Regions from separate parts of the Arthrobacter sp. UYEF20 genome, predicted to be linked through region 1. Evidence: riboswitches for the same ligand, from Rfam matches in the RefSeq annotation. Region 1 holds a riboswitch; the other holds the start of a gene.
What was found. A riboswitch is a leader RNA that binds a small molecule or an ion and turns the genes downstream of it on or off. The one in region 1 is predicted to bind S-adenosylmethionine.
Positions count from the first base shown of each region.

Region 2: another riboswitch for S-adenosylmethionine. It lies ahead of ABIB26_RS17595 (DUF1737 domain-containing protein); the one in region 1 lies ahead of ABIB26_RS18005 (bifunctional o-acetylhomoserine/o-acetylserine sulfhydrylase).

Region 1 is NZ_JBEPNP010000018.1:53,485-67,833, forward strand. Features, by position in the region: gene gatB (Asp-tRNA(Asn)/Glu-tRNA(Gln) amidotransferase subunit GatB) at 1-485, shown strand, start outside; gene ABIB26_RS17960 (LysR family transcriptional regulator) at 601-1,506, opposite strand; gene tdh (L-threonine 3-dehydrogenase) at 1,672-2,718, shown strand; gene ABIB26_RS17970 (glycine C-acetyltransferase) at 2,825-4,033, shown strand; gene ABIB26_RS17975 (NAD(P)/FAD-dependent oxidoreductase) at 4,649-5,776, shown strand; gene ABIB26_RS17980 (amidohydrolase family protein) at 5,788-7,020, shown strand; gene ABIB26_RS17985 (bifunctional cytochrome P450/NADPH--P450 reductase) at 7,210-10,383, shown strand; gene ABIB26_RS17990 (histidine phosphatase family protein) at 10,412-11,092, opposite strand; gene ABIB26_RS17995 (CPBP family intramembrane glutamic endopeptidase) at 11,181-12,014, shown strand; gene ABIB26_RS18000 (VOC family protein) at 12,164-12,802, opposite strand; SAM riboswitch class IV at 13,004-13,119, shown strand; gene ABIB26_RS18005 (bifunctional o-acetylhomoserine/o-acetylserine sulfhydrylase) at 13,182-14,349, shown strand, end outside.
Region 2 is NZ_JBEPNP010000017.1:66,908-81,256, reverse strand. Features, by position in the region: gene ABIB26_RS17615 (energy-coupling factor transporter transmembrane component T family protein) at 1-305, shown strand, start outside; gene ABIB26_RS17610 (glutamate--cysteine ligase 2) at 416-1,600, shown strand; gene ABIB26_RS17605 (O-succinylhomoserine sulfhydrylase) at 1,652-2,860, opposite strand; gene ABIB26_RS17600 (rhodanese-like domain-containing protein) at 2,861-3,280, opposite strand; gene ABIB26_RS17595 (DUF1737 domain-containing protein) at 3,277-3,609, opposite strand; SAM riboswitch class IV at 3,623-3,739, opposite strand; gene ABIB26_RS17590 (PIG-L deacetylase family protein) at 4,395-5,300, shown strand; gene ABIB26_RS17585 (ATP-grasp domain-containing protein) at 5,297-6,241, shown strand; gene ABIB26_RS17580 (glycosyltransferase family 2 protein) at 6,228-7,523, shown strand; gene ABIB26_RS17575 (hypothetical protein) at 7,520-8,611, shown strand; gene ABIB26_RS17570 (aminodeoxychorismate lyase) at 8,627-9,595, opposite strand; gene cls (cardiolipin synthase) at 9,734-11,209, shown strand; gene ABIB26_RS17560 (polysaccharide deacetylase family protein) at 11,234-11,971, opposite strand; gene ABIB26_RS17555 (chorismate-binding protein) at 12,071-14,197, opposite strand; gene ABIB26_RS17550 (low molecular weight protein-tyrosine-phosphatase) at 14,194-14,349, opposite strand, start outside.

The DNA.
Region 1 (14,349 bases):
GCGATGTGGTCAACGCCGGCGTCATGGACGAGATCGAGGAAACCATCGCCGCCGGCGCCACCGCCACAGTGGCGCGCAAGTGGTGGATGGGCGAGATCGTCGGCCGCGCCAAGAACGCCGACGTCGACCCCGGCCAGCTCGGCGTCGCACCGGCCACCATCGTGGAACTGAACAAGATGGTCGAGGACGGCAAGATCAACAACAAGATGGCCACCGAGGTCCTCGACGGCGTGCTCGCCGGCGAAGGCACCCCGGCGGACATCGTGGAGCAGCGCGGCCTCGCCGTGGTCTCCGACGACGGCCCCCTCCTGGAAGCGATCGACGCGGCCCTCGCCGCGCAGCCCGGCGTCGCAGACAAGATACGCGGCGGCAAGCTCCAGGCGATCGGCGCGATCGTGGGCGGGGTCATGAAGGCCACCCGCGGGCAGGCCGACGCCGGCCGCGTCAAGGAGCTGATCCTGAAGCGCCTCGGCGTCGAAGGCTAGGTCGCAGGCTGACGCTCCCGCCCTGCCCAACTGGGTCGCAGTTGTTGTCGTTTTGGACCCTCAGAACGACAACAACTGCCACCTACTTGGGTTAGCCGGGCGGGTTTAGGCGGGTTTAGGCGACCAACCCGGTCATGATGGTCTGCAGTGCTTCGCAGACCATCATGACCGATCTGCGTTTAAGGTTCTCCGGCCGGGCCAGGATGTCGATCCGCCGCCGGGTGCTGATGCCCGCCAGAGGGCGCAGCACGATCTCCGGGTTCAGCACGGGCCGCGCGGTGTGCCGCGGCAGCAGCCCGATCACATTGCCCGTCGCCACCAGCGCTGCCACCGTGGAGTAGTCGTTGATCCGGTGCACGATGTTCAGTTCCTTGCTGGAGACGGCCGCGACGGCGGACAGCACGTCCGCGGGGGAATAGCCGGCGTGGCTGGTCACCCACGGTTCGCCGACGACGTCGTCCGCCGTCACCGCCCGCTGGCCGGCCAGCCGGTGCCCGGCAGGCAGCGCGACATCGAGCGGCTCGTGCGCGAGCGGGATCACCGCTACCCGTTCCTCGGGCCAGCGCGGGCTGTGGTCCATCCGGTGCGCCAGGACCAGGTCATAGCGGGCGGTCAGGGCGGGGAAGTCCTGCTGGGCCACATCCTCGTCGGAAAGCAGGATCCGCGGCTGGTCCGGGGCGGCCAGCAGCCGGGCGAGCGGCGCGAACAGCGCCTGGCCGGCGCTGTGGAAACCGCTGAGCGTCACCGGCGCCACGGGCGAGCCGTGGTACGCGCCGATCGCCGTCCGGGCGTCCGCCATCGCGCTGACGACAGCGGCGCCGGCATCCGCGAGCACCTGGCCGGCCTCGGTCAGCACCAAGTTCCGGCCCTCCTTCCGGGTCAGCGGCACGTCCACCGTCTTCTGCAGGGCGGCCAGCTGCTGGGACACCGCCGACGGCGTCACGAGCAAGGTCTCGGCGACGGCCTTGACGCTGCCCAGGGCCCCCAGTTCGCGGAGCATCTCAAGCTGATGGATTTCCATGCCGCCCAGTCTATGCGGAAGAACATGCTAAATCGTCGATTGAGAAAAATCCGGTTGTGCTAATGCTTTACAGCGGCTCTAATGGGGTGAGTTGTCCCACGCCACCCGTCCCCGGACAGCAGGGCAACCCACCCAGCAGAGTAATCAGCACAGTTAGGAAGGCCCATGAAGGCTCTCTACAAGGCCGGCGCCCACGCAGGATTCGAGCTGGTGGACCGCCCGGAGCCGGAAACCGGTCCCGGTGATGTCAAGATCCGCGTCATGACCACCGGAATCTGCGGCACGGACCTGCACATCCAGGCCTGGGACGCCTGGGCCCAGGGCATCATCAACGCGCCGCTGATCGCCGGCCACGAGTTTTACGGCGAGGTTGTCGAGATCGGCGAGGACGTCCTGGACGTCAAGGTGGGCCACCGCGTCTCCGGCGAAGGCCACATCGTCTGCGGCATCTGCCGCAACTGCCGGGCCGGCCGCAAGCAGATGTGCATCAACACGGTCAGTGTCGGCGTCCAGCGCGACGGCGCCTTCGCCGAGTATGTCGTGATCCCGGAGACCAACGTCTGGGTCCACCAGGACCCATCCGTGACGCCGGAACTGGGCGCCATCTTCGATCCCTTCGGCAACGCCGTCCACACGGCCCTCAGCTTTCCCCTGGTCGGCGAGGACGTGCTGATCACCGGCGCCGGGCCCATCGGCCTGATGGCCATTGCCGTCGCCCGCCATGCCGGGGCGCGGAAGATCGCCATTACCGACGTCTCCGCGCCGCGGCTGGATCTCGCCCGCAGCCTCGGCGTGGACCTTGCGATCGATGTCTCGAAGATGCGAGTCAAGGACGCGCAGCGCGATCTCGGCATGCGCGAAGGGTTCGACATCGGCATGGAAATGTCCGGACACCCCACGGCCCTGCCTGAGATGATCGACAACATGAACCACGGCGGCCGGATCGCGATGCTGGGACTGCCCAGCCAGTCGATCGACATCGACTGGGGCAAGGTGGTCACGCATATGCTGACCATGAAGGGCATCTACGGCCGCGAGATGTTCGAGACCTGGTACGCGATGAGCGCCATGCTGTCCTCCAACCCCGTACTGCACGCGAACATCTCCGCCGTCGTCACGGACACGCTGCCCGCCGCGGACTGGGAGAAGGGCTTCGAGATCGCCCGCGCCGGCGTCGGCGGCAAGGTGGTCCTGGACTGGACCGGCTTCTAGGCTTCTAGGCTTTCCAGTTTCCGGACCCGCCACCCCGCCGGCCCACCGGCCCCGCCGGCACCGTTTTCCGGCCCTACCGACCACACCCAGCTGAGGAGCACAACCCATGTATTCAGCCATCAAGGACCAGTTGCAGCACGAGCTGGACGAGATCCGCAGCGCCGGCCTGTTCAAGACCGAACGGCACATCGATTCCCCCCAGGCCAACCGCATCAAGGCCGGCCAGATCGGCGAGTCCGGCGCGGACGTACTGAACTTCTGCGCCAACAACTACCTGGGCCTGGCGGACCACCCGGAGATCATCGCCGCCGCCAAGTCCGCGATGGACGAGCGCGGCTTCGGCATGGCCAGCGTGCGCTTCATCTGCGGCACCCAGGACCTGCATCTGGCCCTCGAGGAGCGCGTCTCGACGTTCCTCGGCACCGAGGACACCATCCTGTTCTCCAGCTGCTTCGACGCCAACGGCGGCGTGTTCGAGTCGCTCTTCGGCCCGGAGGACGCCGTCATCTCCGACGCGCTGAACCACGCCTCGATCATCGACGGCATCCGGCTCTGCAAGGCCCAGCGCTTCCGCTACGCCAACCAGGACATGGCCGACCTGGAAGCCAAGCTGATCGAGGCCACCACGCAGGAGAACCCGGCCCGCCGCAAGATCATCGTCACGGACGGCGTCTTCTCCATGGACGGCTTCCTGGCGCCGCTCGAAGCCATCTGCGACCTCGCCGAAAAGTACGACGCCCTGGTCATGGTGGACGACTCCCACGCGGTGGGCTTCATGGGCTCCACGGGCGCCGGCACCCCGGAACACGCCGGCGTCTCGGACCGCGTGGACATCTACACCGGAACCTTCGGCAAGGCCCTGGGCGGCGCGTCCGGCGGCTATGTCTCCGGCCGCCGCGAGGTTGTCGCGATGCTCCGCCAGAAGGCCCGCCCGTACTTGTTCTCCAACTCCCTCGCCCCGGCCATTGTCGCGGCCACGCTCACGGCCCTGGACCTCGTGGAGAACTCCGGCGAACTGCGCAGCAAGCTCTTCGCCAATGCGGAGCTGTTCCGGAACCGCATGGGCGACGAGGGCTTCGAGCTGCTCCCGGGCGAACACGCGATCGTCCCGGTCATGTTCGGCGACGCCGTGATGGCCGCCAAGGTCGCGGACCAGATGCTGCACAACGGAGTCTTCGTCACGGCGTTCAGCTACCCGGTGGTGCCCAAGGGCGCCGCCCGGATCCGGGTGCAGCTCTCCGCCGCGCACAGCGCCGAAGACGTCGAGGCCTGTGTGCAGGCGTTCGTCCGCAGCCGGGACGCCGTGGCCGCCTAACCGGGAAGTCGCCGGCTAGTGGTCATTTTTCGTTAGTTCGTCCGGGGTTTAGGGGCCACGACCTCTTCGCGTCGGAGGACATGCCCAGTCTTCGGGCCCGGGACCGGGCACAACCGGAATATGTCCTCGCGCCGGCCCTGGCATAGGGCATGCCCCGTCCGGTGGGCATTTTCGTTTCCTTGGTCGTGCGCAGGCAGCCAGCGGGGCGCTCCTTCCCGGTTGCCCGCCGCCCGGCCGCTTGCCGGCCCTGGCAAAGCCCGGAATCCCGCGCGCGTTTGGCGCCCGGCGCCGAAGCAACTGGGCAGGACCGTCACGGCATGGGCGCGTGGGGCCGGTCCCGTCAAGCGTGGGGCGTGTCCGGCGGCGGGGCGTCGGGCTGCTCCCCGGGAGGACATGCCCAATTCTCGCGCCCTGGAGAGGGCACAAGCGGAATATGCCCATCCGCCGACCCCGGCGCGGGGCATGTCCTTAAGCCCGGGCACCCCACCGCCTGAACCTGAACCCCCGACGAACCAACAAAAATGCCTACTAGCCGGGGAGTCGCCCGCCCAGCGGGAATCTGTTTGCGGCGCCGCAACCCGTGCCGCAACCAAGTCCGTCTGCAAGGATGGAGCCATGTCAGCTCATTACGATGTCGTGATTGTCGGCGGCGGTATCGCCGGCCTGTCCCTTGCCTCCACCCTCGCCGGACAATGCAGCGTCGCCCTGGTCGAGGCCGAGCAGACCCTGGCATACCACACCTCCGCGCGCTCGGCCCGGCAGCTGATTCCCAGCTACGGCCCGCCCGTGGTCCAGGAGCTCACCCTCCGCACCCTGGAACTGATCGCCGCGCGCGACGTCGAACTGCCGGAGCCGGTGCTCTCGCCCCGCAGTTTCATGCTGATCGGGGACGACGCCGACGTCGGTGCGGCAGCAAGCGGCCACATGCGCCGGATCACCCACGCTGAGGCCCTGGAGCTGTGCCCGGTCCTGGTCCGCGAATCCTTCAGCGCCGCAGGCCTGGATGCCGGATCCTTCGCCTGCAACGCCCCCGTTCTGCTCGAGGACCACCGCCAACGTGCCGAGGCCGGCGGCGTGGACATCATCACCGGCGCCAGGGTCCATTCCGCCCAGCGCCTCGGCACCGGCTGGGAACTCGGCGCCGGGCAGGAAGGCTTCCAGGCCGCCGTCGTGGTCAACGCCGCCGGTGCCTGGGCGGACGAACTCGCCGTCCTCAGCGGTGTCGAGAAGGTCCAGCTGCAGCCGTACCGGCGCACCGCGGCGATCGTCGACGTCGAACATCCCCTTCCGGACGGCACCCCCATGGTGGCCGCTGCCGACAAGTCGTTCTATTTCAGGCGTGACGGCGAGCAGGTGCTGATCTCTCCCTCGGAGTCCGTTCCGAGCGGCCCCGAGGACGCCCAGCCGATTCCGGGCGACGTCGAGGCCCTGATCGCCCGGCTAAACAGCATCACCACCCTGGGGATCCGCGGTGTCCGCAAGGCGTGGACAGGGCTTAGGACCGAGGCGGCCGACGGCGTCCCGGTGGTGGGATTCGACGCCGAGGCCACCGGATTCTTCTGGCTCGCAGGCCAGGGCGGTTACGGGTTCCAGACCTCCTCCGGCCTCGCGGAACTGGCCGCCGGGCTGATCCTGGCCGGACAAGGAGCCGGCACCGGCACCGCGGCCCCGGCCCGAGCCGCCAGTCCGGCATCCCGGACAGTGGAGGCGCTGGCGGCTATGCGCTGGTCCATCCGGCGCTGAAGAATGGACTCATGAGCACCCTCATCACCAACATCGCCGAACTGATGACCCAGGACGCGGATCACCGGGTCCTGAAGAACGCGGCAGTGGTGATCGAGGGGGAGCGGATCGCCTGGCTCGGCGCCGCTGCCGATGCGCCGGCCGCGGACGGGGCTGTCGACGCCGGCGGCCGTGCCCTGCTGCCGGGCTGGGTGGATTCGCACACCCACCTGATCTTCGCCGGGGACCGGACCGCCGAGTTCGAGGCCCGGATGGCGGGGGAGAGCTACAGTGCCGGGGGCATTGCCGTCACCACCGGCGCCACCCGCAGCACAAGCGACTTCGACCTGACGCGGCTGGCGATGGGCCGGGTGGCGGAGGCCGTCTCGCAGGGCACCACGTACCTGGAGACCAAGACCGGCTACGGACTGGACGTGGAAAATGAGGCCCGCAGCGCCCGGATCGCCTCGACCGTGGTGGACGAGGTGACCTACCTCGGCGCGCACCTCGTGCCCGACGGCGTGGATTCCGAGGAGTACACGGACCTCGTCTGCGGACCCATGCTTGCGGCGGTCCGCCCCTACGTCCGCTGGGCGGATGTCTTCTGTGAACGCGGTGCCTTCACCGAGGACCAGTCCCGCCGCGTGCTCCGGGCCTGCAAGGAGGCCGGCCTGGGGCTGCGCGTCCACGGCAACCAGCTGGGCGTTGGCCCCGGCGTGCAGCTCGCCGTCGAATTCGGCGCGGCCAGTGTGGACCACGTGAACTACCTCTCCGCCGCCGACGTCGATTCCCTCGCCGCTAGCTGGACCGGCTGGGACGCCGCGGACGGTGCCGGCGGTGTTGACGGTGCCGGCGGCAAACGGGGAACAGTGGCCACCTGCCTGCCGGCCTGCGACCTCTCCACCCGGCAGCCGCTGGCTCCGGGCCGGGAGCTGCTCGACGCCGGGGTGCAGCTGGCGCTGGCCTCCAACTGCAACCCGGGCACCTCCTACACGAGCTCCATGGCGTTCTGCGTCACCACCGCGGTGCTGCAGATGCGGCTCAGCGTCCACGAGGCCGTGCGCGCGGCGACCTACGGCGGCGCACTGGCTCTCGGCCGGGAGTCCGGGAACGACGCCGACGGCGAGCGCGCCGTCGGTTCGATCGCCGTCGGACACCGCGCGGATCTGCACCTGCTCAACGCGCCTTCCGCAACCCACCTGGCCTACCGGCCGGGCATCCCGCTCACCCACGCCGTGTGGCGGGCGGGCGTCCGCGCCCGCTGACTGTGCCGCCAGGTCATCGCGCGGCCCCGGCCAGGCTGACGGTCACCCGGGAGGCTTCCCCGCGACGTCACCGGACCCATAGTGCCCTTGATCTGGCCGGAGTATCGTGGATCGAAGCCGGACAGTCTCGTCGGTTCAGGCAGCAAACGTAGCTCACAAGCGTCGATTGGCGACCGCCCAGGAGGGCCCATGCCTTCGCCCAGCGTCCCCATACCCCAGCCTCCGCCGCGGCCGGTGGTCGGCAACCTGCCCGATATCGACTCCAGCAAGGGCGTCCTGGGAATAGTCGAGGTGGCCGAGCAGTATGGCCCCATCGTCCGCATCCAGTTCTTCAACCGCAGCGTCGTCGCCGTCTCCTCCCAGCAGCTCGTCAACGAGGTGTGCGATGAATCCCGTTTTGGCAAGGTGCTGGGGATTGCCCTGCGGGAGGTCCGGCAGTTCGCCGGCGACGGCCTGTTCACCGCAGAAACACAGGAACCCAACTGGCAAAAGGCACACCGGATCCTGATGCCGGCGTTCGGGCCCGCGGCGCTGAAGCGCATGTTCGCGGGCATGGACGACATCGTCGAGCAGCTGCTGCTCAAGTGGGAGAGGCTCGGCCCCACCGCCCGGATCGACGTTCCGGACAACACCACCCGGCTGACGCTGGACACCATCGCGCTGTGCTCGTTCAGCTACCGGTTCAACAGTCTCTACCGGGCGGAGATGCACCCCTTCGTCGGCGCCATGGTCCGCGCCCTGGTCGAATCCAGGGACCGAGCGCGCAGGCTCCCTGTGCAGAACAAGATCATGCTGCGCAGACGGCACCAGCTCGAGGAAGACAATGCCCTGATGTTCGAGGTAGCCGAGCAGATCATCAGCGACCGGCGGCGCAATCCCAGCCCGGCGGGCAGCGAGGACATCCTCGACACCATGCTCAGCGCGGCGGACCCGGTGACCGGTGAGCGGCTGTCCGAGGAAAACATCCGCTATCAGATGGTCACCTTCCTGATCGCCGGGCATGAGACCACCAGCGGCCTGCTGTCCTTTGCGCTCTACGAACTGCTGCGCCATCCGGGCGTCCTGGCCAAGGCGCACGCCGTGGTGGACGAGGTTCTTGGCACCGACAGCGCCACGTTCGAACACCTGCCCCGGCTGGGGTACCTGGACCAGATCCTCAAGGAGACGCTTCGGCTGTGGCCCACCGCCCCGGCATTCAACGTCGCTCCATACGAGGACACGACGCTCGGCGGCCGCTACGAAGTCCCCGCGGGCCAGCCCATCCTTGTCCTGATCCCGCAGCTGCACCGGGACAAGGCGGCGTGGGGCGAGGACGCCGGCATCTTCGATCCGGAGCGGTTCTCCCCGGAACGGGCCGCGGAAATCCCCGCCAATGCCTGGAAGCCTTTCGGCAACGGGCAGCGCTCCTGCATCGGCCGGGGTTTTGCCCTGCAGGAGGCCATGCTGTTCCTGGCCAAGCTCCTGCAGCGCTTCGAGATCACGGCGGCGGACCCGGGCTATGAACTGCAGATCAAGCACACCCTGACGATGAAGCCTGAAGGGCTGTTCATCCACGTGCGCCGGCGGGACGTCCGGATCAACACGGCAAGCCAGGCCGCCGTCGAACATGCCCGGCAGGCGGAAGCGCCAGCCGCCGCCCCCAATGGTGTCCCGATCCGGGTGCTCTACGGTTCCAATGCAGGCACGTCCAGGGATTTCGCCCAGCGCATTGCCAACGACGCCGGACGGCGCGGCTACAGCCCCACCATCGCTCCGCTCGACGAGGCAGCCGGCGGACTGCCGACGGCGGGGCTCGTCACCATCGTGGCCTCCTCCTACGAGGGGCAGCCGCCGGACAACGCCCGGAAGTTCCTGACCTGGACCGAGGGCCTGCAGCCCGGCGGCCTCGCCGGGGTGCGGTACACGGTCTTCGGCAACGGCAACAAGGACTGGGCGCGGACCTACCAGCAGGTGCCCAAGGCCATTGACGCCCGGCTCGAGGACGCCGGTGCCGAGCGGATCTATGCCCGCGGAGAGGCCAACGCCCGCGGCGACTTCTTCGGCGATTTCGACGAGTGGTACGCGGGATTCTGGCCCGCCGTGGACGCCGCCCTCGGGCAGAGCACCAGCCCGCCGGCCGCGCAGCGCCAGCTGGAGCTGCAGTTCGTGGGCAACGTCCGGGACCCGCTGCTGCGCGAGAGCGGGCTGGCACTGGGTACCGTCGTGGTGAACCGGGAACTGGTCGATCTGTCGAAGCCCGGCGCCCGGTCCAAGCGGCATGTCGAGATCGCCCTGCCAGACGGGATGAGCTACCGGACCGGCGACTATCTGGCCGTACTGCCGCTGAATCCCAGCGACCTCGTGCAGCGCGCGCTGGCCCGCCTCAGCCTCGACTACGACTCGCACGTCCTGTTGAGCATGGAGCAGGGAGACACTTTCCTGCCTACGGGTACTCCCGTGGCCGTGGGTGAGCTGCTGAGCAGTTATGTCGAACTTGCGGTCCCGGCCACGCGGACCCAGCTCGAGTACCTGGCCGAGGTCGCGGCGGATCCTGCCCACCGCCGGGAGCTCGAGGCACTGGCGCAGGACCGCGGGCGCCATGCGGCGGAGATCCTCGACAAGCGGGTCTCCATCCTGGACCTGCTCGAGACGTATCCGTCATGCCAGCTGTCGTTCACCTCGTTCCTGCAGCTGCTGACCCAGCTGACGCCTCGGCGGTACTCCATCTCCTCGTCCCCGCTCTGGAGCCCCGACCACGCAACCCTGACCTTCGCCGTCATCCAGGCCCCGGCGTGGTCGGGCCGCGGCGTCTTCGAAGGTGCCTCATCCACCTACCTCGCCCAGGCCAGGCCCGGTTCAAGGGTTGCGGTCAATGTCTGTCCCTCGAATGCGGCCTTCCACCCGCCCCCGTCCCTGGACGTCCCGCTCATCATGGTCTGTGCAGGAACCGGGCTGGCACCCTTCCGCGGATTCGTCCAGGACCGGGCGCTGCGGGCCGAGGCCGAGGATACGACTCCGGCGCCCGCTTTGTTGTTCTTCGGCTGCCGTGCCCCGGATGCCGATTTCCTCTACCGTGCGGAGCTTGCGTCGTGGGCGGGCCAAGCCAATCTCGATCTCCGGCCGGTCTTTTCCACCGCGCCCGAGGACGGCCTGAAGTACGTTCAGGACCGGCTCTGGGCAGACCGGGCCGACGTCGTCGAGCTGGTCAAACAGGGCGCCACGGTCTACGTCTGCGGCGACGGCAAGCACATGGCGCCGCAGGTCCGCGACACGTGCGCGCTCATCTACCGGGAGGCCACCGGGGCCTCGGCGGCGGACGCCGAGGCGTGGATGGACGAGGTGGAACGCACCCACGGCAGGTACGTGGCCGACATCTTCACGTGAAGATGCCACCGCTCAGGAGAACATCGGCTCAGAAGAACATCGGCGGGGCGTCCAGGACGGTCTCGTCCACGCGCCGGTCCACCCACTGGCTGAAGGGCTTGTCCAGTTCATACTTGCCGCGGCTGGTCCGCAGCAGCGTCCGGACCTCGGCGTTGTCCGGGTTGTTCAAGGACTCGAAGTACTCCACGGACCAATGGAACCAGCGCATGCAGAACAGCCGCATGGTGAGCCCGTGTGTCACGAACAGGGCGTTCGGGGCATAACTGGGCTTGGACCAGTGCCGGTACAGCGTCTCCATGAACGAGGAGATCCTGTCGTACACATCGGAGCCGGACTCGCCCTCCCGGAAACGGTAGAAGAAGTGGCCGTAGGCGTTCCGGAGCTCCTTCTGGTCCTCGATGTCGCCGGCGATCTGGAAGTTCGCCCAGTCCTGCTCGCGCAGCCGCGGCTCCTCGATGACCCGCTCTGTCAGCGGGCCCAGGTTCAGGGCCTCGAGGGTCTGGTACGCCCGTAGATACGGGGAGACATAAACGCAGACCTGGCGGCCATCGAGCAGGCGCCGGACCTGCTCGCCGGCGGCCCGGGCCTGCTCGAGGCCCAGCCCCGTGAGCGGGATCCGGTAGTCCGGCACCCGGTTGTAAATGGAGGTGTCGGCGTTGGCGGCAGACTGGCCGTGCCGGATCATGATGATTTTCCCGGGCGCACTCATACATCCCAAGCATAGGGCCCTGCCATCCGGCGGCCCCGCCAGAGCCCGGAAGCAGGCAACTGCCAGCAACTGCAGGCAAGATAGGAACATGTTGGTTCCCTCCCGCCGTCGGCTGCGGATAGAAGTGTTGATTGTGCTGGGCCTGTCGCTGGGGCAGTCGGCTGTGTATTCCGTGGTGCAGCTGCTGGACAAGATGACCAGGGCGCCGCTGGCGCAGGGGACCTCCACGCTGAACCGCTCGCAAAGCAGCCGCGAGTACTTCGACCTCACCTACCAGCTGCTGGACATCATCTTCGCGCTGGTGCCGGTGGCCCTGGTGATCTACTTCCTCACCGAGCACCGGGCCGGCCTGACCGTGAACAGCAGCCTGTCCGGAAACGGCAGCCTGTCCGGAAGCAGCAGCGTGACCGGAAGTAGCAGCCACGGCGCCACCGCCTTCGGCAAGCTGGGCTTCAATTTCGCCCGGCCCGGCAAGGACCTGCTGCAGGGACTCGGCCTGGCCGCGCTGATCGGGATCCCCTCGCTGGGCCTGTACGCCGCCGGCCGGGCGCTGGGGATCACGACGGCGATCATCCCCAGTGCGCTGGACTCCTATTGGTGGACGGTGCCGGTGCTGATCCTCTCCGCGGTCCGGCACGGGATCGTGGAGGAGGTCATTGTGGTGGGCTACCTGCTGGACCGGCTGGGCAAGTTCGGCTGGAGCATGCCCGTGGCAATCTTTGCCAGCTCCATGCTGCGCGGCAGCTACCACCTGTACCAGGGCTTCGGGCCGTTCATCGGCAATGCGGTCATGGGCGTGATCTTCGCGCTGATCTACACCCGGACCCGCCGGGTGATGCCGCTCGTCATTGCCCACGCGCTGCTGGACATCGTGGCGTTCGTCGGGTTCAGCCTCTTCGGCAAGGCCATCGGCCTGGGCTGAGCCGGCCGGGGCTGAGCCGCCCCGGCCCGCGCCTGGCTGAGTAGCGCCCGGCCCGCCCGCGCCCGCCGTTAAACGATCTCGGCCGCCATCAATGGGTGACGTCATTGGCACCCGCTGATGGCGGCCGAAGTGTTAGGGCGGTGAAGGCCTCAGATGGTGACGGCTCCGGAAGCGGTTTCGAAGGTGACGGAGAGGATGCCGGGCGTGCCGTGCGGGGCAAGCCAGTTGACGGCGACATCTTCCAGCGGGTTCTCCACCTGTTCACCCAGCCATTCCGTGACGCGGTCCGCCGAGCCGGCGATGGTCAGGGCCGTCATCTTGACGTCGCTCGGGTAGGCGTTGGAGGGGTGCAGCTCCGGATCGCCCTCCCACTTGAGCATGTACGGGACCTGGGGGTCGGCGATGAGTCCCAGGATGCCGATCTGCTTCCAGACCAGCTCGCGGCCGTCGGGGAACTTCCGGTTGCCGTTGGCGGCAGCGCGGCCGAGCCGCTGCTCGAACGGCGCCAGGTCGTCAACCTCGACGCACCAGCCCATCCAGCCGCCGCCCGCTTCGGAGCGGGCGCGTACGGCCTGGCCGAAGGGAGCCTTGTCCGAGGCCGGGTGGTTCAGGACCTCGACGACTTCCAGGTACTTGTGTCCCGCGAGCGGGATAATCATGTTGCGGGTCCCGAAACGGGGGTGTATTCCGCCCTTTACGGCTTCGACGCCGAGGGCGGACGCAATACGGTCGGTGGTGGCTGCCAAACCATCTCGTTCACAGGCGTAAGAGACGTGATCCATGCGCATGCCATCATCTTGGCACTTTGTGATGGAGCTCTCAGCTTAGGGCAGCCTAAGCGAGATGGGATGTCATTCTGTGGTGGTGCGGGGACCATCGTTGCGCCCGACGCGGCAGGACCCGCCCCCGGACCCGGGGCGCCGGAGGGCGGGCTTCATCTTCGTCACAAAGCTATCCAAGGCCCGCACAGCGTTCCTACACTGAAGCCAGGTCATGAGTGCCAGCGGATAGCCCCGGCTTGCTGGCCGGCAACCCTCGTATCGCGGTGGGGTGCCCCGGGTGAAGACCTGGCCGTCCGGCGCCCGCCGGAGGGCAAGCGCGGCGCCTGCACCGCCCCGGGCCGATGGCCTGTGGGTGGCCTGTGCCCGGTCCTTGAGGAGTATCCCGATGTCCAATGCCTGGTCCTTCGAAACCCGCCAGATCCACGCCGGCCAGGAGCCGGACAGCGCGACCGGCGCGCGTTCCCTGCCCATCTACCAGACGACGTCGTTCGTGTTCCCCAGCGCCGAAAGCGCCGCCAACCGCTTCGCGCTTGCCGAACTCGCCCCTATCTACACCCGGATCGGCAATCCCACCCAGGACGCGGTGGAGCAGCGGGTGGCGAGCCTGGAAGGCGGTCTCGGGGCGCTGCTGCTCAGTTCCGGCCAGGCTGCGGAGACCTTCGCGATCCTGAACGTCGCCGAGGCCGGCGACCACGTGGTGGCCAGCCCCAGCCTTTACGGCGGAACCTACAACCTGCTGGCCCACACGCTGAAGAAGTTCGGCATCTCCGTGACCTTCGTGGAGGACCCGGACAACCTGGAGCAGTGGCGCGACGCCGTCCGGCCCAACACCAAGCTGTTCTTCGGCGAAGTGGTCTCCAACCCCCGCCAGGACGTCCTGGACCTCGAGGGCATCTCGAAGGTGGCCCACGGGGCCGGGGTCCCGCTGATCGTGGACAACACCCTCTCCACGCCGTACCTGATCCGGCCGATCGAGTGGGGTGCGGACATCGTGGTCCACTCCGCCACCAAGTACCTCGGCGGCCACGGTGCCGCAATCGCCGGCGTGATCGTGGACTCCGGCAACTTCGACTTCGGCAAGGACCCGGAGCGGTTCCCCGGCTTCAACACCCCGGACCCCAGCTACAACGGACTCGTCTACGCCCGGGACCTCGGGGCGGACGGCGCCCTGGGCGCGAATCTCTCCTACATCCTCAAGGCCCGCGTCCAGCTCCTGCGTGACCTCGGCTCCGCCGTGTCGCCGTTCAACGCCTTCCTCATCGCCCAGGGCATCGAGACCCTGAGCCTGCGCGTCGAACGCCACGTCGCCAACGCCACCCGGGTGGCCGAATGGCTCGAGGCCCGGGCCGACGTCGAATCGGTCGCCTACGCCGGGCTGCCCTCCAGCCCCTGGTACGAGCGCGGCCGCAAGTACGGGCCCAAGGGAACGGGCGCCGTCGTGGCGTTCAACATCGCCGGGGGAGCAGAGGCCGGCAAGCGCTTCGTCGACGCCCTCGAACTGCACTCGCACGTGGCGAACATCGGCGACGTGCGCTCGCTGGTCATCCACCCGG
Region 2 (14,349 bases), on a different contig from region 1:
AGACCATCGGCATGGCGCGGCGGGCCCGCGGCGTGGGCTCGCGCGGCAACCCGTACCAGCGGCTCCGGTCCACGCTGGGGCAGAGCTTCGGGCTCCTCGTGCAGGCCATCCGGCGCGCCTCCCGCCTGGCCGTCACCATGGAGGCCCGCGGCTTCGGCGGCGCCCAGCGCACCTGGGCGCGGCCCTCCACCTTCAGCAGCCTCGACGCCTGGGTCCTGCTGGGCGGGCTCGGCATTGCCGCTGCCGCCGTCGCCGCGGCGCTGGCCGCCGGGACCTGGAATCTCGTGTTCCTCACCCGGCAATAGGAAGCCCGCAACGCAGCGGTGCGCGCCCTGCCCCGGAACCTGTCGCCGCGCGCGGAGTGACCCCGCGTTGGGGTAGCGCGCTTCCGCGGGTCCTGACGCACAATAGATTTATGCGCACCTTCGGCGTGGAGGAAGAACTGCTGATAGTGGACCCCGAAACGGGGATGCCGCTCGCCCTGGCCGACGTCATGCTGCCCAGCCTGGTCCCGCAGAAGCACGACGCCGGCCGGGTGGTCCCGGCGCAGGGGCCGGTCCACGAAGACGCCGGGTTCAGCCTCGAGCTCAAGCTGGAGCAGATCGAAACCCAGACGCAGCCGTGTCTGGGCTACCCCCAATTGCTCCAGCAGCTCAGGCAGGGCCGTGCGCTCGCGGACCGGGCCGCACGGGCACACGGCGGCCGCATCGCAGCCCTGGCCACGTCGCCGAGGGGATCCGCGACGCACACAACGCCGTCGCCGCGGTATGTGAGCATGCAGGAACGCTTCGGGCTGATCGTCCGGAACCAGCTCACCTGCGGGTTCCACGTCCACACGTTGGTGGAATCCCCCGAGGAAGGCGTGGCGGTGATGGACCGGATCCGGGACAAGCTGGCCGTGCTGATAGCCCTCAGCGCAAATTCCCCGTACTGGAACGGCGCGGAGACAGGGTTTGAAAGCTACCGCACCCAGGCGTGGAACCGCTGGCCGGGCTCGGGTCCCACGATGATCTTCGGCAGCCTGCCGGTCTACCGGCGGGTGGTGACCCGGCTGGTGGAAAGCGGTGTGCTGCTGGACGAGGGGATGATCTATTTCGACGCCCGGCTGTGCAGGCACCATCCCACCGTGGAGGTCCGGGTCGCCGACGTCTGCCTGCGGGCCGACGACGCGGCGCTGATCGCCGTGTTGGTGCGTGCCCTGGTCGAATCGGCCTGCCGGGAGTGGAACGACGGCGTTGAACCAGCCCCGGTGCCGACGCTGCTGCTGCGGATGGCCGCCTGGCAGGCCAGTAATGGCGGGCTCCGCGGCCAGCTGCTGGACTTCGGGACCTTTACGCCCGCGCCGGCGGCGGATGTGGTCCACGCCCTCGTGGACTATCTGGCCCCGGTCCTGGCGGAGCAGGCGGAGCTGGAACTGGTCCACGAGGGCATCGCACGGATCCTCGCCGAGGGAACCGGTTCGCAGCTGCAGCGCCGGCCGTTCCGGGAAGGCGGGCTCGCCGCCGTCGTCGACCGGGCCGTCAAGGTGACCATGCTGGGCTCGGCGTCCCGGGATCCCGCGCACCAGCCGTCGGCCCTGGGGCGGGTGCGCCGGGCCTGACTGAAGAGACGCTGCCGCGGGATGCCGTCCCGCGGAAGGAAGAATCCCCGGTCAGACCTGTTTGAGCGCCTGCCCGAGATCGCGGATCAGGTCCTCGACGTCTTCCAGGCCCAAGGAGAGCCGCACCACGCCGTCGCTGAGCCCGATCGCCGCGCGGCCGTCCGGGCCCATGGCGCGGTGCGTCGTCGTGGCGGGGTGCGTGATGAGGGACTTAGAATCGCCCAGGTTGTTGGAGATGTCGATGATCCGCAGCGCGTCCAGCAGTGCGAACGCGGCTTCCTTCGCGGAGCGCCCGGGGGACGGGGAAAGCTCAAACGTCAGCACAGTGCCGCCGGCCTTCATCTGCTGGGCCGCGAGCTCGTACTGGGGATGGGACGGCAGGAGCGGGTACTTGATCCAGCTGACCGCGGGCTGCCCCTCGAGCCACTCCGCCAGCCGCAGGGCGGACGCCGAGGAATGGTTCACCCTCAGGGCCATGGTCTCCAGGCCCTTGGTCAGGACCCACGCGTTGAAGGCGGAGAGCGCCGGTCCGGTGTGCCGCATAAGCTGCTTGACCGGGCCGTCAATGAACGCCTTGGTGCCCAGGATCGCGCCGCCGAGCACCCTGCCCTGGCCGTCGATGTGCTTGGTGCCGGAGTAGACCACCACGTCCGCGCCGAGGTCCCCGCAGCGCTGCAGCAGGGGGGTGGCAAAGACGTTGTCGACGACGACGGTCGCGCCGGCGGCGTGGGCCAGCCCGCTCACGGCGGCGATGTCCACAATCTCCTGCATCGGGTTCGACGGCGACTCGAAGAAGACCGCCGTCGTCGGCTCCGACAACGCCACGCGCCACTGCTCCAGGTCCGGCCCGTCGACGAAGACCGTTTCCACACCCCAGCGCGGCAGGATTTCGTTGAGGATCACAAAGCAGGAGCCGAACAGCGAGCGGGCGGCGACCACACGGTCCCCGGTGCCCAGCAACGCGCCGAGCGCGGTGAACACCGCGGACATGCCGGACGCCGTCGCAAAGCACGCCTCGGTGCCCTCGAGCAGCCGGAGGCGTTCCTGGAAGGTCGCGACCGAGGGGTTGCCGTAGCGGGAGTAGACGAAGCGCTCGTCCTCACCGGTGAAGGCGCGCTCGGCGGCGGCGGCGGATTCGTAGACGAAGCCGGAGTTAAGGAAGATCGGCTCGGTGGTTTCCTGGAAGCCGGTGCGGTCAAGTCCGCCCCGGACGGCCTGGGTGTCGGGGCTCCAGCCGGCGGCGTCGGGATTGAAAGTCACTTAGTTCTTCCCGAGGTTGGTGGGCAGGCCACGGTTCTTCCAGCCGTTGACGGTCCGTTCGCCGTAGCGGTCCGGCTCGCCCTCGAAGCCCTCAAGGACGTTGTAGGAGGTGAAACCGGCCTCGGTGGCGGCGGTTGCGGCGGCAATGGAGCGGGCGCCGGAACGGCAGAGGAACACCAGCTCGGCACCGGCATCCTCGGGCGCCTGCTGCTTCAGCTGCTTCACGAACTGCGAATTGGGGATGCCGCCGGCCAGGCTCCACTGGATGAAGAGCGGATCGTTCCGCTTTTCGTTTGCGGATGCCGTGTCCGGGATGCCGATGTGGGCCCATTCCGCCTCGGTGCGGACGTCCACCAGGATGGCGCCCGCCTCCAGCTTGGCCCAGGCCTCCTGCGGGAACAGGTCTCCGGCGTAGCTCACGCGTGGCCCTCGATGGTCTCTTCGTAGCCGAAACCGTCAGTTCCCAGGCCGTCTACCGCGTCGGCGACGGCGGCGTCCGCACTGGCAATTGCGGCCGGCAGGATGACGGCCTGGGCGACGATGACACTGCTGCCGTTGAAGGCGGCGGAGGGGCTTCCGTGCAGCACGTAGCCTTCGGCCAGCGCCGCCGAAACCCGCTCGCAGAAGGAGCGGTCGTCGGGACCGGTGAACAGGCGGTAGGCCAGCTTTTCCTCGGCGGCCGCGCCGGGGACGGCGGCGGACGGGGCGGGTGCTGTGCTGGGGACAGCGGGGGCGGATGCGTCAGGCACGACGGTACTCCTTCTTTCAGGCTTGCAGCTCGAATGGGTCGATATGCCGAGTATTCACCTGAGGCACCCCGCCGCGAAAGGGGAGGGTTGCCGACCGGCCAGTCAGGGCTTGGCACCGGTTCTCATGACTCCCCAAAAACGTAACACTTACGACGCCGGCCCGCACCGCCGCCGTCGTCATGTTAAGTCACGGACCCCGGCCAGGGTTCCTCAGGTGGTGCAACACAAGGAATTCCGGTCGAAAGATGCCTCATTTGTTCCCGAATAGTAGTCCTTGAATCCCGGTTATTTAGCCGGCAATTTCCAGCCGGCGCCCAGTTGATCGTTCCTAGTTGCCTGGTACGGGAACCTTTGACTCTGCCAAAGGCCCAATCCGGGTAGTCGGCATATGAGATGCGAGTACTACCTGCGCCGGCCATTAATTAACTTAGATGAGGTTTCAAGTAGTGCCTACTCGGGTCTACTGATAGGCCTCTCGCGTTTACTGGAAGAGCAAGTCCAAGGTCTCCAGAAAGTCTCAAGAACATGTCACGCAACACGCCGGGGGGCTATTGCGCTGCGCTACATAAGCGCCGGTCAATGCCCAGAAGTTCTCGCACAACCGATCACGGCTGCGCCTGGCGCCGGGATGTGCCCTGCCGGAGATCCCACGGGCTGACTCAAGAAATGGCCCTACTCCCGTCCCCAAGGCCTGGCCCGTTTGTGCGGCCGGATCTGAAGATCCAACAATTTAACCCGGCCCAGCATTGGGGCGCCGGCACTTCAACCAAGGAATTGGATTTCTCATGGTCTCAATTTATGTTTTGCTCATTGTTTTCCTGATCACTTTTGTGGTCGCCGCCGCGCTCGGCCGGTCCTTGTTTCACCGCCGGCTGCGCCGTCCCGAGCTGTTGCGCAGGATTTTCCTCATGGTTGGCTCGATGCTGCTGGTGGCAAATCTGGCCTGCTTTATCCTCGACGCTCCGGAGTTCTGGCGGACTGCCAACTTCACCGCGACAGTTGGAGCCCTCGCGTCCCTGGGCGTTGCCACGACGGCGTTGCGCACCGGGGGAGTCCCGGCCCGCCAGCCCCGCAGGGTTCTGGCCATCGGCGCCCACCCTGACGATCTCGAACTGGCCTGCGGCGGGACCCTGGCCAAGTTCGTCGACTCCGGACATGAGGTGCAGGGACTCGTCATGAGCGATGGCAAGCGTGGCGGAGACGCCCTGGAGCGTTCGCTGGATGCCCAGCGCGGCGCGGCCTTCATGGGCCTTTCCGGCATGAGCCACCACAATTTCACCGACACGGAGCTGAACCGGCACGGCCAGGAAATGGTCGGAGTCATTGAGGCCGCAATTGCACGCTATAACCCGGACATCATCCTCACGCATTCCAACCATGACCAGCATCAGGATCACCAGGCCGTCCACATGGCCACCCTGCGGGCCGCCCGCCAGCATCACTCGATCCTGTGCTACGAAAGCCCGTCGGCGACGCGCGAATTCAACCCCAGCGTGTTCGTCGACATCGACGACTACGTGGATGCCAAGATCCAGGCCGTCAAAATGCACAGCGACCAGCTCGCCAAGCCGTACATGACGGCCGAGCGGGTCCGCGGCATCGCCTCGTTCCGCGGGGGACAGGCGAGGCGCAGGGTCGCCGAAGCCTATGAACCCGTCCGCCTCCTGAGCACGGAAATGGAAAAGCTGTGAAGCCCCGCGTGCTGGTCACCGGCGCCGGAGGCCCCGCTGGCCGCGCCATCGCGGCGCAGCTCAAGGCCCGCGGCATTCCCGTACTGGGCACCGACATCCGGGAGCTCCCCGCCGGGGCCGGCCTCACCGTCGTTCCGGTCCCGCCGGCCTCGGACCCGGATATGGTTTCGGCGCTCCGCAGGCTGGTGGTCCAGGAGGGCATCAACCTGGTCATCCCCACTGTGAGTGAGGAACTCCCGCAGCTTGCGGCGTTCCGTTCCGCGTTCGGGGCCGACGTCCGTGTCATCATCGGCGACCCGGGTCCGGTGGCCCTCGCCAATGACAAGCTCTTCACGGCCTGGCAGCTGCACTCGGCCGGGGTCCCCGTGCCGAGGTTCGGGGTGCCCAGGGACTTCGCCGACGCCGACGCCGCCATGGCTGCGCTCGGCGGCCCCATAGTCGTCAAGCCCCGGGTTTCCCGCGGCGGGCGTGGAGTGATCGTCATCGACGGCAGCGAGGAGGTGGACTGGCACCACCTGCCGGAGGGCCAGATTGTCCAGGAGTTCATCCCGGGCGCCGAATACGGCCCCATGGTCTTCGGAACGCCGGCGCACAACGGCACCGCACCGTTCGTCGTCGTCGTGGAGAAGACCGAACTGGCGCAGGGCAACGTGGGCAACGCCGTGACCACCCGCCGCGCCGTAGCGGGCGAAGCCATTGACGTGGGCAACGTGGCGATGGCCGCCGTCCGCTCGCTGGGCCTCACGGGTCCGGTCGACGTCGACGTCCGCCGCCGTGCTGGCGGGACCCCGGTGGTCCTCGAAATAAACGCCCGGTTCGGCGCGAACAGCGAACGCGCCCCCGAACTCCTGGACGCCGTCCTGGCGTCGTTCGCCCTTCCATCCTTCAACCCAGCGTCCTTCCGGCAAAGCACAGGAGCGTACGCCAATGTCCTGGTTTGAATCCGCCTCCGCCTCAGCGGTCCCGGAGGCCGAGTTCCTCCTGCTCCTCATTGGGCTGCCGATCCTGGTGTTCGGGCTCATGAAGCTGCTGGTGCTGCCGCTGTCCGTCTGGTTTGAACTCCGGGCCGTCCGGCGCCGCCGCCGCGAAGCGCCCACCCTGCTCGATGATTGGCCCAGCGTGTCGATCATTGTCCCGGCTTTCAACGAGGCGACCGTCATCGAGAACTGCGTCCGCTCCATCCAGCTCACCGGGTACGACCGCTACGAGGTGATCCTCGTGGATGACGGTTCCACGGACAACACGGCCGAGCTGATGGCAAGCCTGGCCGCTTCGGATCCCCGGATCACGGTCCTCGCGCAAGCCAACTCGGGCAAGGGCGCCGCCCTGAACCTGGGCATCCACAAGGCCACCGGCGACGTCCTCATGTTTGTCGACGCGGACGGGATTTTCTCCAGGAACACCGTCAAACGGATGCTCCAGGGCTTCGCGGACAAGCGCACGGGGGCTGTCTGCGGCGATGACCGGCCGGTGAACCTTAACCGGGTCCAGACGCGGTTGCTGGCCTTCATCAGCCATGTCGGCACCGGGATGGTCCGCCGGGCCCTGACCATGATCGGCTGCCTCCCCATAGTCTCCGGCAACATCGGGGCATTCCCTCGCCGCGTCCTGGCGGAGATCGGACCGTTCCGAGAAGACACGGTAGGCGAGGACCTGGAGCTCACGTGGCGGGTGCACAAGGCCGGCTACCGGGTGGTCTTCGCTCCGCGGGCGCTCGTCTATGCTGAGTCGCCGTCAACCATCCGTGCGCTCTGGCGCCAGCGCGTCCGCTGGGCACGCGGGCTGCTGCAGACCATGGGCGTCCACAAGGGCATGATCGGGAACCTCCGGCACGGCCAGTTCGGTGCCTACCTGCTCTTCAACACCATAACCATGGTGGTCCTCCCGGTGCTCCAGATCATCGTGCTCCTGGACCTGGTCTTCCTCGTGGCACTGGGCCGTAGCCCGCTCGGCGCCGACGCCTGGGCGGTCCTTGGTTGGCTGGGGCTGTTCATCACGTTGCTGCTCACAGTGTTTGCCCTGGCCATGAACAGGGCGTGGAAAGACCTGCGGCATGTCTGGGCGCTCCCGCTCATCCCGCTCTATTCCGTATTCACGAGCCTGACCATGGTGGCCGCGCTCGTCCAGGAACTCCGGGGCAAGGAGGCTCACTGGAACAAGCTCACGCGGACCGGAGTCGTCAGTGTCACCGCGCCCGCCCCGCGCGCGGAGGTCAACGTTTGAGGCGCGGACCGGCCTTCCTCCCCGCCCTGGCGCTCCTGTCCGTGCTGGCGCTTGCCGCCACAGGGTGCGGGGAACCGCGCGAAGCGACTGCGCCCGCCGCGGAGCGCACGGTCGGCGTCGGCTACGAAACCGTGGTCGATGCCGCCTCCACCCTGCCGGCCCTGGCCAAGAGGCTTGACGAGGTGAACGCCAACAGCGTCACCATTAGCGTCGGGCGGCTGGACTGGACGGCGTTCCCCTGGGACGCCCACCCCGAGATTGAGGCTGTCCCCGGCCGGGACCACGTGGCCGAAGCGATCAAGGCCCTCGGCATCGGCGGCGATGGCAAGAAACGCAGGATCACTCTGACCATCGACTTGCTGGTGCCGGGCTGGATCAGCACCAACCCCGGCGTGGCCGGCGTCAACTTCGACGGCACCCGGTCCAAAGACTTCGCAAGCGTCACCGCCCTCACGACCGGACCCGTCGGGGAGCGGCTCGTGGACTTCGTGGCCGAGGTGACCGCGCGGTACCAGCCGGACGCCGTGGCCCTGACGGAACTGATGTTCGACAACAACACCTACGGCGGCGACGACCGCGATTCCTACAGGCTGGCCAGCGGCGCCCCGGACTGGCCGCGGCTCGCGAACGGGAACATCGACGTCGAACACCCCAGCATCGGGTCCTGGCGGTCGAAGTCGGTGGCTGGCCTAGTGGCCAAGGCGACGGCGGCCGCGCACGCCAACGGTGCCACCCTCGACATGGACGTCCGTGCGCCGTGGCACGATCCTTCCGGCGACAGGCCGGAGAGCGGCCATGACTACAGGCTGCTCGCCGCGGCCGCGGACCGGCTCGTCGTGTGGAACTACTTCGCGCTCAACGACGCCGCACCGGCGTACTCCGCCGAGCTGGCCAGCGCCATGGCGAAGCGGTCCGGCAAGTTCGCTATCTCGATAGGGATGTGGGCCAAGGACGGCAGTGTCTCCGCCGCGGACCTGGCGAGCGGGCTGCAGGCTTCCGTCGCCGGCGGAGCGGCCGCCGTCGCCGTCACACCGTCCAGCATGCTCGACGACGACGCCTGGCGCGCGCTCAAAAAAGCCTGGGCCTAAGCCTCCGAGCGCCGGCTACTCGATGGTGGCGTAGAGCACGTTCAGCTCGGCCGTGAGCTGCTTGCGCAATTCCGGAGTGCCGATCTCCTTGCCGTCCAGGTGGTTGACCGGCGCCAGCAGCCGGATGCTCGAAATCAGCCACACGGCATCGGCGTCGAGCAGGTCTTTCGGCTCCAGCGGTCCGTAGCCCAGCTCCCAGCCGGCAGCCTTGGCGGCGGCGAACAAGGCGCCCTGCGAGGTTCCGGGCAGGATGCCGCTGTCCAGCTGGGGTGTGATGAGCCGCCGGACCGTGCGGATGCCGCCCTCGCCATCGTCGGAGGTTTCCAGGTGCGCCAGCAGGACTGTCGACGTCGGGCCCTCGAGGACCCTGCCGTCCGCGGAGGTGAAGATGACATCGTCGGCGCCCCGATGGTGGGCGTAGCGCAGCGCTGCCATATTGACGGCGTAGGAGAGGGTCTTGGCGCCCAGGAGCAGCCAGGGGGCGCGCTCGCCCACCTCGCTGTCGTAGCCGCGGTCCAGGAGGATGACGTCGATCCCCGTCGCGCGCTGGCGGTGGCCCGCGGCGGCGGGAGCGGAGGCCTGGACCCAGCAAGTAGGCCCGCCCCCGCCCTCGACGCCGCGCGTCACGAGGAGCTTCACCACCAGCTCATCAGCAGGAGCCGTGTCGTCCGCCGTGGCGGGCACATGCTGGCTCCGGTACTCGCTGATCGCGGTCTCAATGGCGCGCCGCCACTGGTCCTCCGCGGGAATGTCCAGCTCCAGCAAGCGGGCGGACCCGGCCAGACGGCTTAAATGGGCCTGCAGCTTCCTGGGCCGGCCGCCCACGGCGAGGAGCGATTCAAAGACGCCGTCACCGCGGGTGGCTCCCTGGTCCGTGGCCATCAACTGCGGCTTGGACGCGTCTGCGATGCGGCCGTCTTCGAACTCGGGATCAAGGAAGACCAGCACCGTCGCCGGGCCGGGAACTGGGGCAGGAGAAGTCATGGTTTCAGCTTAGTTCCCGAGGGGCGGTCGTCCCGCCGTGGCGGGGGATTTCATGTCCGTGCGGCGTGCCTCGGATAGGATTTGCACGTTGCCCGTTCCGGAACTGTTCCGCGGGTCTGGAGCTTGAGGGGTTCGCCTGTGCTGTGGCCATTTCCGCTGGCGGGGACGCTCCCGTCCTGGGCCATTCTCATTGTGACCGTGATCGACCTCGCCATCCGCGTGCTAGCCCTCGGCATCATCCCCGGAAACCGCCGGCCCACCACCGCCATGGCGTGGCTGCTGGGCATCTTCTTCGTCCCGGCCCTGGGCCTGGTGCTGTTCCTGCTCTTCGGCAACTTCCGGCTCTCCCGCAAGCGCCGGGCGCAGCAGGAGGCGGTGAACACCCGGGTCCGGGCGGGCACCTCGGAGCTGGCCAGCCAGGAAAGCCGCTACGACGGCCCGGAATGGGTGGCCTCCGCGGCCGAGCTGAACAAGACCCTTGGCTCGCTGCCGATGGTGGACGGCAACAGCGTGGAGCTGCTGCCCGGCTATCCGGATTCCATCAGGGCGATGGCGGCGGCGGTCCGCGAGGCCAAGGACTTCGTCAACGCGGAGTTCTACATCATGAGCAGCGACCACGTCACGGACGATCTTCTGACGGCCCTCGAAGAGGCGGCCGAGCGCGGCGTCGAAGTCCGGCTGCTCTTCGACCACCTCGGCACGCTGCGGATCAAGGGCTACGGCAAACTGATCGCCCGGCTCAAGGCCAGCAAGATCCGCTGGCGGCCCATGCTACCGCTGCGGCCCGTGCACGGGCAGTGGCGCCGGCCGGACCTGCGCAACCACCGCAAGATCCTGGTGATCGACGGCGAGATCGCCTTCACCGGCTCGCAGAACCTGATCGAGCCCTCCTACAACAACCCGCGGCACCGGAAGATCGGCCGCGAGTGGGTGGAGCTGATGGCCTGCCTGCGCGGTCCGATCGTCACGACGCTCAACGTGGTCTTCGCCACCGACTGGCTCAGCGAGACCGACGAGTCGCTCGAGGACCAGCTCGCGCACCGGCCCGAACTGCACGCTGGCAGCATCACGGCCCAGGTGGTGCCCAGCGGCCCCGGCTTCATCACCGAAAACAACCTCCGGCTCTTCAACACGCTGATCTACTCGGCGCAGCACAAGATTTCGATCTGCAGCCCGTATTTCGTCCCGGACGACTCCCTGCTCTACGCGGTGACGACGGCGGCGCAGCGCGGCATCGACGTCGAACTGTTCGTCTCCGAAAAGGGCGACCAGTTCCTGGTCCACCACGCCCAGCAGTCCTATTACGAGGCCCTGCTGGAGGCCGGCGTGCGGATCTACCTGTACAAGGCTCCGTTTGTGCTGCACGCCAAGCACTTCACCATCGACGACGAGGTGGCCGTCCTCGGCTCCAGCAACATGGACATGCGCTCCTTCTCGCTGAACCTGGAGGTCTCGGTGATGCTCCTGGGCGAGGACATCGTGCAGAGGGTCCGCGCCGTGGAGGACACCTACCGGGAGATCTCGCGCGAGCTGGTGCTCGAGGACTGGATGAAGCGGCCGATGCTGGTCAAGTACGTGGACAACGTCGCACGGCTGACCGCCACCCTGCAGTAGTAATCCACACCATCCGTTGAGCCACTAGCGAATGTGGAAGGTGGCGTAGCCGCGGTAGATCAGTGCCGAGCGGACGCCGGGCAGCGCCTCCAGGGTATGAAGACCGGTGCCGTGCATGAGGATGACCCCGCCCGGGTAGACGCGTGGGGTAGTCGCGTCGCCATACTGGACCCGCTGGATGATGGTCGCCGCCGACGATCCATCCCAGTCCCGGGTGTCCACCGTCCAGAAAGCGGGCCTGCAGCCGGCTGCCGCCAGGGCGTCATAGACGTTCAGGCTGAAGGCGCCCGCGCCGTACGGTGGCCGGCACAGCTTGGGGGTGGTCGTGGGAACCACGCTTCCGGAGCGGCGAACCTCATCGTTGATCTGGGCGGAAGTCATGCGGGAGTAGTCGCGGTGGTCGTAGCTGTGGTTTCCGAGAAGTTGACCGGCGTTGACCAGCTGCGACTCGTAGCCGGGATGCGCCAGCATGCACTGGCCCGTGAAGAAAAACGTGGCCTGGATGTTGTATGCCGTCAGCCAGGCCAGCATCCCCGTCAGCCTTGCTGGCGTGGCGCAGTCATCAAAGGTGAGACGGACCGTGGGCCCGTTGTAATAGAGATGCAGGATGTTGTATTGCTCGGCGGCTGTGATTCCCTGCACCTGCGGAAGCGGCGGCATCGGATCGCCAGCGGCAGACGACGGCATCGGGGCAAGGGCCATGCCGAGGAAAGCCAAAACGATGACGAGGATGGAACGCAAGGACTTCCGGGATGGCATCATGATTTCCCCTGGGAACGGAATCCTGAAGGACCACGCTGGCAGGGCGCGGCCGCACCATAGTTTTAGTGGACTGGTGGCACAAATGCAACGGGTGGATGCTCAGCCGGACGGGAAGTCTGCGCCGAGCGCCGAGAGGACGCCGAAGGCCTTGGTCCGGATCTCCTCGTACTCCTCCTGCGGCGAGGAATCCGCCGTGATTGCGCCGCCGACGCCGAGGCTCAGCTCCGCTCCGCCTCCGCCGTCCGCGCCGCCGTCGGCGTTGACCACCAGCGTCCGGATCGCGACGGCGAGGTCGGTGGCCCCGTTGAGTGAGAAGTAGCCGATCGCGCCGGAGTACACGCCCCGGGGTGCGCCTTCCAGCCGGTCCAGGATGGCCATGGTGCTGACCTTCGGGGCGCCGGTCATCGACCCCGCGGGGAAGCAGGCCGCCACGGCCTCGGCCCGCGGCGTCCCGGGCCGGAGCCGGGCGTCGATGGTGCTCACCATCTGGTGCACGGTGGCGTAGCTTTCGATCGCGCACAGCCGGCTGACCGACACGGAGCCCGGCACGGCGAAATGGCTCAGGTCATTCCGGAGCAGGTCCACGATCATGATGTTCTCGGCGCGGTCCTTGGGCGAAGACTTGAGTTCCTGCCGCAGGGCTCCGTCCCGCACCGGGTCGGCGTCCCGGCGCCGGGTGCCCTTGATCGGCTCGGCCCGCATCCCGCCGTCGGCCATGATGCGCAGGAAGCGCTCGGGCGAGGTGCTGGCCACGCTGAGTCCCCCGAAGCGCAGGTAGCTGGCGAACGGCGCCGGGTTACGGCGCCGCAACGCGAGATAAGCCGGCCAGGGATCCAGCGCGCCGGCCGGCACCTTTGCCGTCAGCACGGTGGTGAGGCAGACCTCGTAGCTGTTGCCTTCGGCGATCTCATGCTGTGCCTCGGTGATCTTCGACTTGTAGGAGACCTCCGAGTCCCGCGCGGCAAAGTCCAGCCCGGCAGAGTCCAGCCTGGCGGAAAGAACGACGTCGTTGCTGCCGCCGGCCGGCACGGTCGCCGTGGCTGGCACCGTGGCCGTGGACGTGTCCGCCACGGCCGCTGCCACGGCTGACCGGGCCGCCGCCAGCCACTCCCGGGCCTCGGGCGTGTCCAGGACAAGCAGCCATACCGTACCTTCAAGATGGTCCAGCACGACGGCGCGGCCGGCGAAGAGCAGGCAGGCGTCGGGGGTCGCCGAGGCAACATCGCTGCCGCCGGTTTCCCGCTTGAGCTCGTAGCCGAGGTAGCCGAGCCAACCCAGGGTGAACCCGCACGGGTAGTCCTCGGGAACGCGGAGAGCCCGGCGCCCCCAGACGCCGTCGAGCCAGCGGAAGAACGGTCCCTCAGTTTTTACGGTGGCATTTCCGACGCTCACGCAGGTCTTGCCGGAGCTGTGCCGGACCGTCTGGCCGAAGCGGCCGCCGTCGTCCGCCAGGATGCTGAAGCGGCTCCGCTCTGCCGCCGCTCCGTCCCGGGCCACGCCGGAGAGTCCCGGTTCTTCCGGCTTGAGGGAGGAGTCCAGCCAGACCGCGTTGGCGGAGCGGCCGAAGAGGCGCTCGAACAGCCTGACGGCGTCCGGCTCGGCGTCGATCCGTTCGGTGTGGAGCTGGAGGCCGCGGCGGGCCGCGAGCTCAGGCAACAGCACCGGGGCAAGAGCGGGCAGGTACTGCAGGGACTGCAGCACCTCCTCGGGGGCGGCGCCGTCCGCGAGGTTGAGCACGCGCACCGCGGCGTGCGCCGGAACATCGTCCGCGGCCAGCCATTCCTGCTCCTGGGCGGCCCACTGGTCCCAGTAGGGTTCGTAGCTTTCGCCGTCGCGGGCGAGCGCCCGGCTGCGGCGGTCCTGGTCCGGGGAGTCCGCCCAGACCACCGCGTCAAGGAACGGACGGGCGGCTTCGGCCGCGGCGCCGACACCTTCCACCAGGACGATCTCGGCGGGCTGGGTGGTGCGGGTTTCGCCGTCGTAGTGCCGGTTCCAGTCCCAGCTGACCCAGTCGGCGGGTTCGCCATGGTGCAGCGGTTTCAGGACCGTGGAGACGTAGCGTTCAACTCCTGCGGCGAGCCCGTTCCAGCCGGGGTAGATGTCCTCGAGGTGGAACAGGGAGACCTTGTGGTGCTCACGGAGCCGGGCCGCGAGTTCGATCGCGAGAGTGGTCTTTCCTGCGCCGGACCGTCCGTCGATGGCGATGATGACGGGTGCGGGGCTCATGAAATAGAGCGTACCCGCTGCTCCGGCCGCTGCCGTTGCGCCAGCTGGGCGCGGACATGCCCCACGATGCCGGGAATTGCGGCGTGGATCAGGTTCCAGGTGGTGTCGAAGTCCGCGTGTCCGCCGTACCAGGGATCCTCGATGCCCTGGTC